DNA from 3 places in the Paenibacillus sp. TAB_01 genome. Region 1 is predicted to be linked to each of the others. Evidence: riboswitches for the same ligand, from Rfam matches in the RefSeq annotation. Region 1 holds a riboswitch; each other region holds the start of a gene.
What was found. Region 1 has a riboswitch for ZMP and ZTP ahead of rpiB (ribose 5-phosphate isomerase B). Riboswitches for the same ligand answer to the same signal wherever they lie in the genome.
Positions count from the first base shown of each region.

Region 2: linked by a shared signal. The riboswitch ahead of ACHHV8_RS21125 (DJ-1/PfpI family protein) and the one ahead of rpiB (ribose 5-phosphate isomerase B) in region 1 are both predicted to bind ZMP and ZTP.
Region 3: linked by a shared signal. The riboswitch ahead of ACHHV8_RS15290 (bifunctional 5,10-methylenetetrahydrofolate dehydrogenase/5,10-methenyltetrahydrofolate cyclohydrolase) and the one ahead of rpiB (ribose 5-phosphate isomerase B) in region 1 are both predicted to bind ZMP and ZTP.

Region 1 is NZ_JBIFNP010000002.1:655,553-659,553, reverse strand. It holds gene ACHHV8_RS36415 (manganese efflux pump MntP) at 223-786, shown strand; gene ACHHV8_RS36410 (arsenate reductase/protein-tyrosine-phosphatase family protein) at 958-1,536, shown strand; ZMP/ZTP riboswitch at 1,736-1,816, shown strand; gene rpiB (ribose 5-phosphate isomerase B) at 1,916-2,374, shown strand; gene ACHHV8_RS36400 (TIGR01440 family protein) at 2,405-3,028, shown strand; partial or broken gene glyA (serine hydroxymethyltransferase) at 3,075-4,001, shown strand, end outside.
Region 2 is NZ_JBIFNP010000001.1:4,326,411-4,330,411, reverse strand. It holds gene ACHHV8_RS21135 (class I SAM-dependent methyltransferase) at 1-560, opposite strand, end outside; gene ACHHV8_RS21130 (N-acetylglucosamine kinase) at 768-1,766, shown strand; partial or broken gene ACHHV8_RS21125 (DJ-1/PfpI family protein) at 1,864-2,486, opposite strand; ZMP/ZTP riboswitch at 2,548-2,626, opposite strand; gene ACHHV8_RS21120 (helix-turn-helix domain-containing protein) at 2,704-3,600, opposite strand; gene ACHHV8_RS21115 (glycoside hydrolase family 78 protein) at 3,747-4,001, shown strand, end outside.
Region 3 is NZ_JBIFNP010000001.1:3,188,942-3,192,942, reverse strand. It holds gene ACHHV8_RS15310 (ATP-binding protein) at 1-670, shown strand, start outside; gene ACHHV8_RS15305 (FGGY family carbohydrate kinase) at 706-1,005, shown strand; gene ACHHV8_RS15300 (FGGY family carbohydrate kinase) at 956-1,819, shown strand; gene ACHHV8_RS15295 (FGGY-family carbohydrate kinase) at 1,753-2,073, shown strand; ZMP/ZTP riboswitch at 2,180-2,260, shown strand; gene ACHHV8_RS15290 (bifunctional 5,10-methylenetetrahydrofolate dehydrogenase/5,10-methenyltetrahydrofolate cyclohydrolase) at 2,322-3,185, shown strand; gene ACHHV8_RS15285 (cyclodeaminase/cyclohydrolase family protein) at 3,182-3,811, shown strand.

The sequences.
Region 1 (4,001 bases):
AATGGGGGCGAATGCAATATGCAGCGCAGCCTTGCCAACACGCGCATTACGGCTCTGCATGAGGGACAACTCGCCCTCCGTTAAGCTTTTTGGATTTCTTACAGTAGCTTGAAGGCTGCAGTCCGCCTATGCTCCACCCTTTACTCGCCGCCAGGGGGAAAGTCATGATTCCCCTCTTGTCCGCATATGTTGTTTAGGAATGGGACAGGAGGTAGAGAGTAGATGGATTGGACATCGCCCTTAGTTATAGGACAATTCATTGCCATTATGATCATGGCCGTAGCGCTGGGGCTGGATGCCCTTTCGCTCGGGATTGGTATTGGAATGAAGGGCATTCGCAAGCTGGATGTGTTGAAGCTCAGTTTCATAATCGCCCTTTTTCATATGATCATGCCGCTGATGGGAATGTTTATGGGGGGCTATGTCAGCTCGCTGCTTGGCGGAATCGCCTCAAAGGTGGGGGGCGTTCTGCTCGTACTGCTGGGAATACACATGGTATACAGCTCGCTCAGAGGAGACGAGGTTCCCTCTATCGACCACCGTACTGTCTGGGGGATCCTGCTGTTCGCCTTGAGCGTCAGCATTGATTCGTTCTCGGTAGGGGTTTCCCTGGGAATGTTTTCCGGCGATATTACATTGACCGTCTTAATGTTCGGCACGGTCGGGGGGCTCATGTCCATCATCGGATTAATGCTGGGCCGCAAGGTAGGGCGGTGGATCGGAGAATACGGCGAGGCGATGGGCGGCGTGATTTTGCTGGCCTTCGGCGTTCATTTTTTGCTGTAAGTTTTAGCTTTCTCTTTGCCCAAAGTACCGATGGGTATCCATATTTTCGCATGGATGAGGTATAATAGGGAGAGGGAGGAAGCTCCCGGCGGATCGAATCCGACAGCATGCTGCCGGAGGAGCGCCGCAGACAACGGATCTTACACAAACTGAGGAGAGGCAGGAATTCGTATGAATCGTATTCTTTTCGTTTGTACAGGCAATACCTGCCGAAGCCCTATGGCGGAAGGCATTTTACGGAGGCTCTTACAGGAGCACGGATTAGACCATATAGAGGTGCGGTCTGCAGGCGTGGCGGCCTACGACGGTTCTCCGGTATCCTCTCATGCGGCATCGATTCTGAGGGAGCAGGGCGCGCCGGCGAACTTGACCTCCAGCGCTTTGTCCCGGGAGCTGATGCAGTGGGCGGATATCGTTCTTACAATGACTACAGGACATAAGCAGCATGCGATTGGCCGGTTTCCCGAATACATTGATAAAATGTACACGCTCAAGGAATTCGTCGAAGACGATCCGGAAACGGCTCAACGCATTGCCGAGCTGGAAGAGCTGACCGCAGAGCTTCAGCTAAAGCAGGCTTTGGATCAGCAAATCAGCAAGGAAGAGAGAACGAGACTGCTCATGCTGGAGCGGGAGCTGCCCGACTATGAAATTGCCGATCCGTTCGGAGGCTCGCTTGCCATGTACCGTCAATGTGCCGAAGAGATTGAGGCGGCATTGCTCAAGCTGATCCGCAAGCTGAAGCCGTAAGTAAGTGTTAGCAGGGGCCCTGCAGTCCTTTTGGAAGAAACAGATGTGACGCCTGAAAGCCGATGTTTTTTGTGAGGGGCAAACGGATCGCACAGGCTGTACACGGCCGGAAGTCCGGCTCAGGATGAGCACGGTAATACTGGGCATTCTCAGACTTTACATCTATCGGCTTTTCCGCTATGATGAATATATAGTTAACAGGACCTGATGTAACTGGCGACGAGTGGGTGTAACCACAGTGGAGCATCAGGGTATACGGCCGGTCGCCTGGGCAAAGAGCAACGTGATGCTGGATTACAGCATACGGCTGCTCTTTTTTCGTGTTTCTGCCTGCTTTGGGTTATAATGAAGCTAATTATGGTTAGGAGGCGAAAGAAAAATGAAAGTGGCTATTGGAGCAGATCATGCAGGAGTACGTTTGAAGGATGAGCTGAAGGGATTTATCGAATCGCTGGGCCATCAGGTTGCTGATTTAGGCTGTAACTGCACCGATTCCGTAGATTATCCCGATTATGCGATTGCCGTATGCGACCAAGTGGTGGCCGGGCAAGCGGATAAAGGAATTCTCATCTGTGGAACGGGGATCGGCATGAGCATTGCAGCGAACAAAGTGCCGGGCATCCGCTGTGCGCTGGTGCACGATTTGTTCTCCGCCAAGGCAACTCGTGAGCATAATGACACGAATGTGCTGGCTCTGGGCGAACGTGTTGTCGGGCCGGGCGTTGCGCAGGAAATTATCAAAATTTGGCTTGAAACCGAGTTTTCCAATGGGGAGCGCCATACTAACCGCATTAACAAGGTAAAAGCGCTGGAAGATAAATACGCCATTCATCCTTAATGAGCATTGTGACGAAGGAGGCATGCAGCTATGAGTACTCCATCTTCATCTTCTCCTGCACAAAATGAATCATGGGATATTTCCAGTATCCGCCCCCAGCTTGAGCAGGTGCTGCGAGAGCTGGTTCAAGCGGCCAAGCTTGAAGCCGGGCAGCTGCTGGTCATCGGAACGAGCACGAGCGAGGTGCTCGGGCAACACATCGGAACCTCGGGCACCGAAGAGGTGGCAAGTCATTTGTTCACCGCCGTCGAAACGGTGCGTGCCGAGTTCGGTTTTTACCCCGTCTTTCAATGCTGCGAGCATTTGAACCGGGCGTTGGTGCTGGAGAAAGCAGCGATGAAGGAATACCGGCTGGAGCAGGTTTCCGTTGTACCTGTACCGAGAGCGGGCGGCTCGATGGCGTCCTATGCATATAAGCATCTGCCCGGTGCTTGTGTCGTGGAAACGGTCGAAGCTCATGCCGGCATCGATATCGGGGGCACGCTGATCGGTATGCACTTGAAGCGCGTAGCCGTTCCGCTGCGTCCTTCCATTCGAATGATCGGACAGGCGCCCTTGCAGATGGCCTATACCCGTCCTAAGCTGATTGGAGGCGCAAGAGCGGTTTATGTGCCGCAAGCCGAGACTGCTGCAGAGATCGACACCTGCTCTTAAAGGATTTTTCAGTCATTTTATAGATAGGCATACCTGAGGAGGAATTATTGTGGAACAACTTCGTAATCAAGACCCTAAAATCGTTGAGGCTATGAACTTGGAGCTGGGCCGTCAACGCGATAAAATCGAGCTGATCGCATCCGAGAACTTCGTGAGCCAAGCTGTGCTTCAGGCAATGGGCACTGTGTTGACGAACAAATATGCGGAAGGCTACCCGGGCAAGCGTTACTATGGCGGCTGCGAATATGTCGACATTGTGGAAGATATCGCGCGCGACCGCGCCAAAGAATTGTTCGGTGCCGAGCATGCGAACGTACAGCCTCACTCCGGCGCACAAGCGAACATGGCGGTTTATTTGGCTGCACTTCAACCAGGTGACACTGTGCTCGGTATGAATCTGGCGCACGGAGGCCACTTGACACACGGAAGCCCGGTCAATGCTTCCGGTATTTTGTACAACTTTGTCGCTTACGGAGTTAGAGAATCCGACTCCCGCATCGATTATGACGATGTCCGCAAAGCGGCGTTCAAGCATAAGCCTCGTCTGATTGTAGCGGGCGCGAGCGCTTATCCCCGCACGATCGATTTCGAAGCTTTGGCCTCCATCGCTAACGATGTCGGCGCTCTGTTTATGGTGGATATGGCTCATATCGCCGGTCTGGTTGCCGCTGGTTTGCATCCGAACCCGGTGCCGCACGCTCACTTTGTTACAACAACGACGCACAAAACGCTTCGCGGTCACTCGCGGCGGTATGATTTTGTGCCGTAAGCCATGGGCAGCCGCTATCGATAAAGCAGTGTTCCCAGGCTCCCAAGGCGGCCCTCTGATGCATGTTATCGCAGCAAAAGCGGTAGCTTTGGGCGAAGCGCTTCAGCCTGATTTTACAACTTACGCGCAAAATGTAATCAACAACGCGAAAGCTTTGTCGGAAGCGTTAGTATCCGAAGGCATCAACCTTGTATCCGGCGGTAC
Region 2 (4,001 bases), on a different contig from region 1:
TCTAAATAATGCACCGTACTGCCGGGGGTCGGGTTACGAAGATTAGCGAACGAGACCTCCTTCCGGCAGTTCATAGCCACATTGGGATATCCGTGAATGATCGATTGCTGGTCGTTGACAAGAATATAGTCCCATGATTTCCAGAAAGTGCACCAGGGAGTTGCATAGTAATCATAATCGGAGTGCTCTGCAATTGAGCGGATCATACGCTCGTAGTCCGCGTTCATATAGTATTCATCCGCATCCTGCACAAGCAGGAAGTCAAAGCCGTCCTCCTTCGCTTTTTGCAGGCAGGCGTTCCTTTGCTCATGCTCCCAATCCCACACCCCGGTGATCAGCTCGATTTTATCATAGTATTTGGACTGCTTCAGAATATCGGGATCGATCGTATTGGTCATGGTTTCCCGGGCATAGGGGTTATAGCGCCACGGGGTTTTGCTATAAGCAACATAGATCTTTTCGACATAAGGGCCGCAGTTCTCGAGCATCGGCAAAATGAACTTTTGACAATCGAAAAGAAGTACGTGAGCGGCAAATTTTTTACCTGATATTGCATTCAATGCTGATTTCCTCCTAACCTTCTTTGGAATTCACTTGGGGAAGCTTGCGTTAGTATATGTGCGGCCATACGGATATTACTGTACAGCGGTCTAGATAAAGGAGGAAAATTTTAGGTGGAAGTTGAGGCTCTCCCTTCAAAATTCGAAGTAGGATTTAACGGAATGAATGTAGAATATACTGTAAATCAGGAAAAGGGAGGGTTACGGATGTACGATTTGGAGGATGTGATCATAGGAATCGATGGCGGAGGTACGCATACCCGCGTCGCAGTCAGCGATATGCAGGGAACGGTGCTGTCCTATTCTGAGCAAGGCGCCGCTTCGATCAATAAAGATGCAGGCGCAGTGCAAAATGTGCGGCAGGCCATCGTGCAGGCCTTGAAAGCTGCCGATCGGGAGCCTCGTCAAGTGAAAGGGGTTGCAGCCGGCATCGCAGGCTACGACGAGGAGGGGGACAGGGAGTGGGTTGAGCAGCTGACGGAGCTGGAAGGACTGGATTGTCCCAAATGGCATGTCAATGATGCGGTCGTTGCTCATTGCGGAGCTTTGCTCGCTCGGCCGGGCATTATCGTCATTTCAGGCACCGGCTCGATTCTGCTGGCGATTAATGAGAAGGGAGAGATGATCCGCAATTACGACTTTCATCATTATGCCGCAAGCGCTGCAAGATTTATCGCATATGACGCCGTATATGAAGCGTTAGCCCGTCAAACCGTTCCGGCGGACGCCGCATTGATCCGCAGCATGCTGGAGCACTGGGAGGCTCGTTCGCTTGAGGAGCTTTGGGGCATCGCCAGAAACGGGTTTACAGCGGACAGACGGGCGCGGGATCTGAGGTTCGGCCAATTCGCTCCCGCCGTTACGGAAGCGGCTCTCCAAGGCAGCCCGTTGGCCAGGAAAGTCTGCGACCGGGCGATTGACGAAATGATGGTAGGCATCGAAATGCTTGCGGCTGCTTTTTCCAGAGATGCCGTCACGGTGGCTTTTATCGGCAGTGTCGTGGGCAGTCCTTACTTCGCGAACCGGCTGAACGAGCGGCTCAAGCAGGGAACCGTCAAGAAGTATGAAGCCGTGACGCCGCAGTTTTCGCCGGTCATCGGCGCGGTGCTTATGGCCCGGCAGCGTCTGATGCTGCCTGTCGATAATGAGGTCATTGCCAATTTAAACAGGTGGCAGAGGCTTCAGGCAGGGCAATGGAGCTCATAGCAGACAGTAGGATAGGTGCCACGTACGAGCAGCTCTTTTACTTTTGTAAATCCGGCTTCACCTAACCACTCCCTGCCGTTTTGCGCTCCCCGGCTATTCATTGGGATCCCTTCTCCTGCAAAGGCTGGGGCTTCCAATCGTATTCCATCAATGCGGCGGCTTCAAGTGCTCTCGCTTGCCCGAGGCATTTGCCGATCACGTAGAGGGACATGTCTATTCCGGCGGACACTCCTGCGGATAAAATAATGCGTCCATTGTCTATATAGCGCGCCTCTTCCGTGATGACGGCTGAAGACGGGGCGGCCTGCCGCAGCTCCTCGACCGCCAGCCGGTTCGTTGTCAGCCGCAGGCCTTCGAGCAAGCTGGTCTTGGCTAGAATGAGCGCTCCTGTACAAACCGAGAGCACGAGCTCCGCCCGTTCCGCGCAGGTCTCTATCCAGCCGGTTACGGCCTGGTTGTGCATTTGCTGCCGCGTACCCGGTCCCCCGGGATAATAAGAATATCAGGCTGCGGGCAGTTATCGAACGCATAGGTCGGGTTGATGCTAAGCTGTCCCAAGGCTTGAACCGTCTCGGCCTTCTCCGTCACGGTGTACACGCGAAAATCTTGTCCGCGGCGGCTGCCGCTGAGGAAAGCCTCGTACGGTCCGGCAAAATCCAATATTTCGACCTGGTCAAAAAGCAAAATAGCTACATCTCTTCTCCGTTTTTCCGCTTCCATGAACGCATCTCCCTTTTGAGAAAATAAAAAGTATCCCTCCTCCACTGTGATGGAGGCTGGATACTTTTGCCCAGGCGTACGGCGTATGAAATAGATGCTTCCTCGTGGGACTCCACGTTACGCCAGTTGCATCTACCGGCACTGCTTATATTCGTTATATCAGGAATTCCATAAAATTACAATTACATTTTTTGAAGTATAGCCTATACAGGTTCCTTTACTTTTTCCGGGACTGCTGTCTGAATTCATTCGGCGTCGTGCCGACGATCCGTTTGAATACGGCGTTAAACGAGTCCATGTCTTTATAGCCGACAGTTTCGGCGATGGCGCTTATTTTGTGCCCGGTGGTGCGCAGCAGATCGCAGCTTTTTTGTATTCGCAGATTTTGCAAATAACTGCGGAAGCTTTGGCCTGTGAACTGCAAAAACAAGCGCTGCAGCTGGCGCTCGCTCCATTGTGAGCGGCCGGCCAGCTCCGCCAAGGTAACATTCCCTGGATAGTGCCGCTCTATATATTGAAGCACAGGAGAGAAGTTAACGCTTCCTTCCACGTCCGGCGTTTGCAGCTCCGGTGGTTGAAGGACTGCTTCGGCTTGCAGCCGGTACGTTTCAACAACCAGCTGCAGCAGCAGGGCATACAGAAAGGTTTGCGAGCCTTTGCGGGGGAGCCGGTATTCCTGATGCAGCTTGAGCAGCAGCTTCTCGATCGTTCCGTCCCGATCCCGCACTGAATGGCAGACAGGCCGGTCCGAATGCTGCAGAGAACGAAGGTAGGCTTCGATCTCCGGATCGGAAACAAGGCCTGTGAGCAGATGTAAGGCCGAGGCGGTGAACACGCAGTTGTAAACCACCAGAGGATATTTGGACGAATCGGCGGAGGCAGGGCGGAATACATGCGATACACCGACCGGAAGGACGAACAGCTGTCCTTTATGGACGGGCTGCACCTCTTCTTCGATGTGATGAAATCCTCTGCCCTCCGCAACATAGGCAAACTCGATGAAGTCGTGGGCATGCAGAGGCAGGTCGAAATCTTCCAGCGCCCGATTGACGAATATATGTACATTGGTTTTGAAGAGCATGTCGGCGGTCAAGGTTTGCGATGAACGTTTCATCAATCGGCTCCCTTATTCAGATTAACAAGGAATCGGCGTTTTTACCGGATGACAATGTCTGTTTTACCGGGGTTCCCGTCAAACGTTTTCCTATATCATTATAACGGATGGAAGCCTACTGACGTTAGTGAAAGGATGAGGTATCAATGCTGGAAGTACGCAAACTGCGATGTGAGTATTTGGAAAACCCCATAGGACTGGATGTGAAACGTCCCAGGATCAGCTGGCAGCTTCATTCCGATGATCGGCAGGTGAAGCAGCAGGCTTATCAGATTCAATTGTTCGAGCAGACAGATGGAGCAGGAACATCATTCATCTGGGATTCGGGCCGTACGGCCTCTGAGCAATCGGTTCATATAGAGCTGGCGGAAGTACAGCTCAAGCCCCGCCAGCGCTACTTG
Region 3 (4,001 bases), on a different contig from region 1:
CGGATGGTTTCTTGAGTTGAATAAGGACAAGGGCTTTGAATTAAAGGTAGATGGAAGCCCGCTGGATTATTCCAGCCTGATCAGAGAAAAGGAATACCGCGAGTTCGTGCACAAGCCGACCCAAACGGTATTTCATCTGAAATATATTCAATGGAATGACCGGATCAATCACGAGCATTCCAAAATTTATTTCATAGATTCATTGCAGATAGAAAAGCATAAGCAGCCGACAACCTTTAATAATAAAAGTGACTCCTTTTATCACAGCATTTATGTTCAGAGCCCGCTTTTCGACCATTTTGATTTTGATACGGAGCCGGACAATGAGCAGCTGGAATTCGGTTTCGGCGCAACCAAACGAGGCGAGGAATATCTCTTCTTGATCGATGAGGTTAACGCATTGATTAAACAAAAGAGGAAGCCGTATCTGAAGGCTTATTCCGATGTCGTCATTCAGGATTTCGCTGAAGCCGATGCGTTCCCGCCCTTTTTGGATATACCTGAGGATCGGCTTAAGAAGGAAGAGCTTGAAGGCGTGATTCGCGAGATGTATCAAGCGGCGCCGAAGGTATTCATCGATTTGAACCGGGAACAGAAAAAGATGGTGGTCCATCTCATTCATATGGCTCTCGGCTCTAATGACCGCGAGCGTTTGTTGAATGCTCTTTAACGACAAGCCAAGTAATATTGAAGGAGAAAATGAGGATGTACTTGATCGGACTCGACGTCGGTACGACGAGCATTGGCGGTGTACTCGTGGATGGAAGCAGCGGCGACATCGTAAAATCGGTGTTAAAAGATAATTATTCCGAGTGTAATACGGCGAATTCATGGGAGCACTGCCAAGATTCCGATCGGATCTGGCGTACGGTTCGCGAGGTGCTTGCCGAATTGAGCAGCGGGAAGGTGGAGATCGGCGGCATTGGCCTGACAGGGCAGATGCACGGGATTCTGTATGTTGACAGCCAAGGGGACGCGGTTTCGCCGCTCTATACATGGCTGTAACGAAAGAGGCTCGCTGCCGTTCGGCGGAGCCGCCTCCTACGCAGAGCATTTGTCTCTGCTGACGGCCAGCCCCGTTTCCCCCGGATTCGGGATGGCTACGCATTATTATAATACGCTGCAGAGAATGGTACCGGAGAAGGCCGTTAAGCTGTGCACGATAGCGGACTTTATCGCAATGAAGCTGTGCCGCGCCAAGGAAACGGCTATCGATCCTACGCTGGCGGCCAGCTTGGGATGCTTTGACCTGGAGACGGGGGAGTTCGATCAGGCCGCATTGCGGGCCGCCCGAATCGATCCGTCGATTCTTCCCTCCATACAGCCGACGGGGACTGTGATCGGTCAAACAGAGGACGGCGTACCTGTCGCTTGCGCGGCAGGCGACAATCAGGCGAGCTTTCTGGGAGCGGTCCGGGATATCGAGCATTCCATCCTCGTAAACATAGGGACAGGCTCGCAAATCTCCGTCTTTTCCAATCATCTGCTTCAGCTGGAAGGCCTGGAGGTACGTCCTTTCCCGGGAGGCGGGTACCTCCTAGTCGGTGCGCCGCTTGGGGGCGGGAAGGCTTATGCGCTCCTGGAGCGGTTTTTCAGGGACGTATGTGCCGTATTCGGCGGCTCCGAGGGAAGTCTGTACGAGCGGATGAACGCATTGGCATTGACAGCGGCAAAGGTTCCGCCGGGCGAGGGACTGCAGGTTGCCATACGCAGTTTTTTGGAACGAGGGAGGATCAGGCTCGGCGCGGAGCGATCGACCGGATCTCAGCCGATAATTTTACGCCGCAGCATCTCGTTGCCGGTTTCCTGGAGGGCATGACCGAGGAGCTGCTCGCGTATTATTTGCGGCTCCCGGAGCCGATGAAGCAAAGCCGCAAAGTATTGGTCGGCTCGGGCAACGGCGTAAGGCAGAATCAGGCGCTGCGCAGCAGGCTGGCGCAAGCTTTTATGCTGCCCCTGGAGCTGCCGAAGTACGCGGAAGAAGCCTCCTATGGGGCTGCGATCTGCGCAGGAGTAGGGATCGGTCTGTATCAAGACTTTACTTCCGCTCCCGGCAGGCCGGGACACGCTTGAGAAGGAGTACCCCGCAGGCAGAATCGGGGCTTATGTTATTTTAGCGCAAGCGCACCTTGTGCCATATTGCCTGCTTTCAGATATATGCTATAATAAGCTTACCATTCTCGTCATGTGTGACTGGCGTAACGTGAACCGACCACGAGGGAGCACATGCATATTACCGCCGTACGCCTGGGCAAAGTATTTGGTCGATTCATGACCGGATACTTTTTTTGTTTTTACTCACCAATCAGGAGGGCGAGTCTATGTCAAAGCTTCTAAAAACGCGAGAGCTGGCCAACCAGCTCTCGGAGACGATTCAAAGCCGTGTGGAGGCATGGAAGCAAAAAGGCATCCAGCCGGCCATCGCAACCATTCTGGTTCAGGGGGATCCGGCCTCGGAATATTACGCCAAAGCCAAGGAGAAGCTGGCCCGGAAGCTTGGCGTGAAGTTTCATTTGATGGTATTTCCTGCGGATATAGCTGAGCGGCATCTGCTTGAGGTAATCGAGACGCTGAACGAGGACGTTCATATCCACGGCATCATGCTGGAGCTGCCCGTGCCGAAGCATATCCGGGCGTCCCGTCTTGCGGATGCGGTCTCTCCCATCAAGGATGTCGACGGCATCTCTCCTGCCAACAAACTGGCCTGCATGACAGGCGAAAAGGGCCTGTACCCGGCAACGCCGCAGTCCTGCATCCGCATTCTGCAGCATTACGGCTATCCGATATCCGGCAAGCACGTTGTGCTGATCGGCCGCGGCGAAACGGTGGGCCGGCCGCTGATGCAGATGCTGCTGCGCGAGAATGCTACCCTTACGGTATGTCATTCGCATACGCAAAGGCTGGAAGAGCATATCGCCCAAGCGGACATTCTCATTACCGCAGCCGGGCGCAAAGGCTTGGTCACGGCGCAGATGGTGCATCCGGAGCTGGTCATCATTGATGCCGGCATCAATGAGAACGACGAAGGCGGGATCGCCGGCGATGTAGACCCGGCGGCAGCGGAAGCCGTTGAGGCAATGACACCTGTGCCGGGTGGCGTAGGCACGTTAACGACCGTCATGCTGTTTGACAATGTTTTGAAGGCCGTACAGCTTCAACATGGAGAAGGAGGCGCGGCGGAATGAGCATGTACGATCAGACCCTCCGCGGCTTCCTGAAGGAGGCCGCTTCGAAGGCGCCTACCCCGGGCGGCGGGAGTGTAGCAGCGGTTGCCGCGGCGCTGGGCGCCTCGATGGGCTCGATGGTGGCACGGTTGACCCAAGGGCCCAGGTTTGCAGCGATTCAAGAGGAAATGACCGACCTCGCTGAGCGGATGGAACGGGCTATAGCCGATTTGGAGCATGTTCTGCAGCAGGATATCGACGCATTCGGACAATACATGGCGGCGCTTGGCCTGCCTAAGGCTTCGAAGGAGGAAAAAGCGCTCCGCTCCAAAGCGATGGAGGCTGCGGCAGAGCGATCGGCCGAGGTGCCGCTCGGATTGATGCGGCAGTGCTCTGAGTTGATGCAGAGCCTTGCGGACTACTTGGACAAGGCTAATAAGAATGTGATCTCCGATTTGGCGATCGCCATGCTGATGCTGGAGGCAGCGGTACAATCCGCATGGATCACGGTAGAGATCAACTTGTCCGGGATCAAGGCGGAAGGCGTTGCGGAGGAGTACAGGGAGCGCGGGCTGGCGCTGATCAGCCAGTGCCAAAGTTTGAAAATGGACGCGCTGCACCGGGTTAGAGTGATAATTCAGGGGTAGCCGGGCGGGAAAACAATTAATATTATTAATGATTATCGGTATTAATTGATAATCGATTATCAAGTATTTTGGTGATGGCCATTGAGCAGACTGTTGAGCAAGTCTCAGAAACATAGCATCATTGCAGCTTTATATCACGGTTTAAATTCAAGCCCACAATGCGACTAACCCTCGCGTTGTGGCTTTTAAT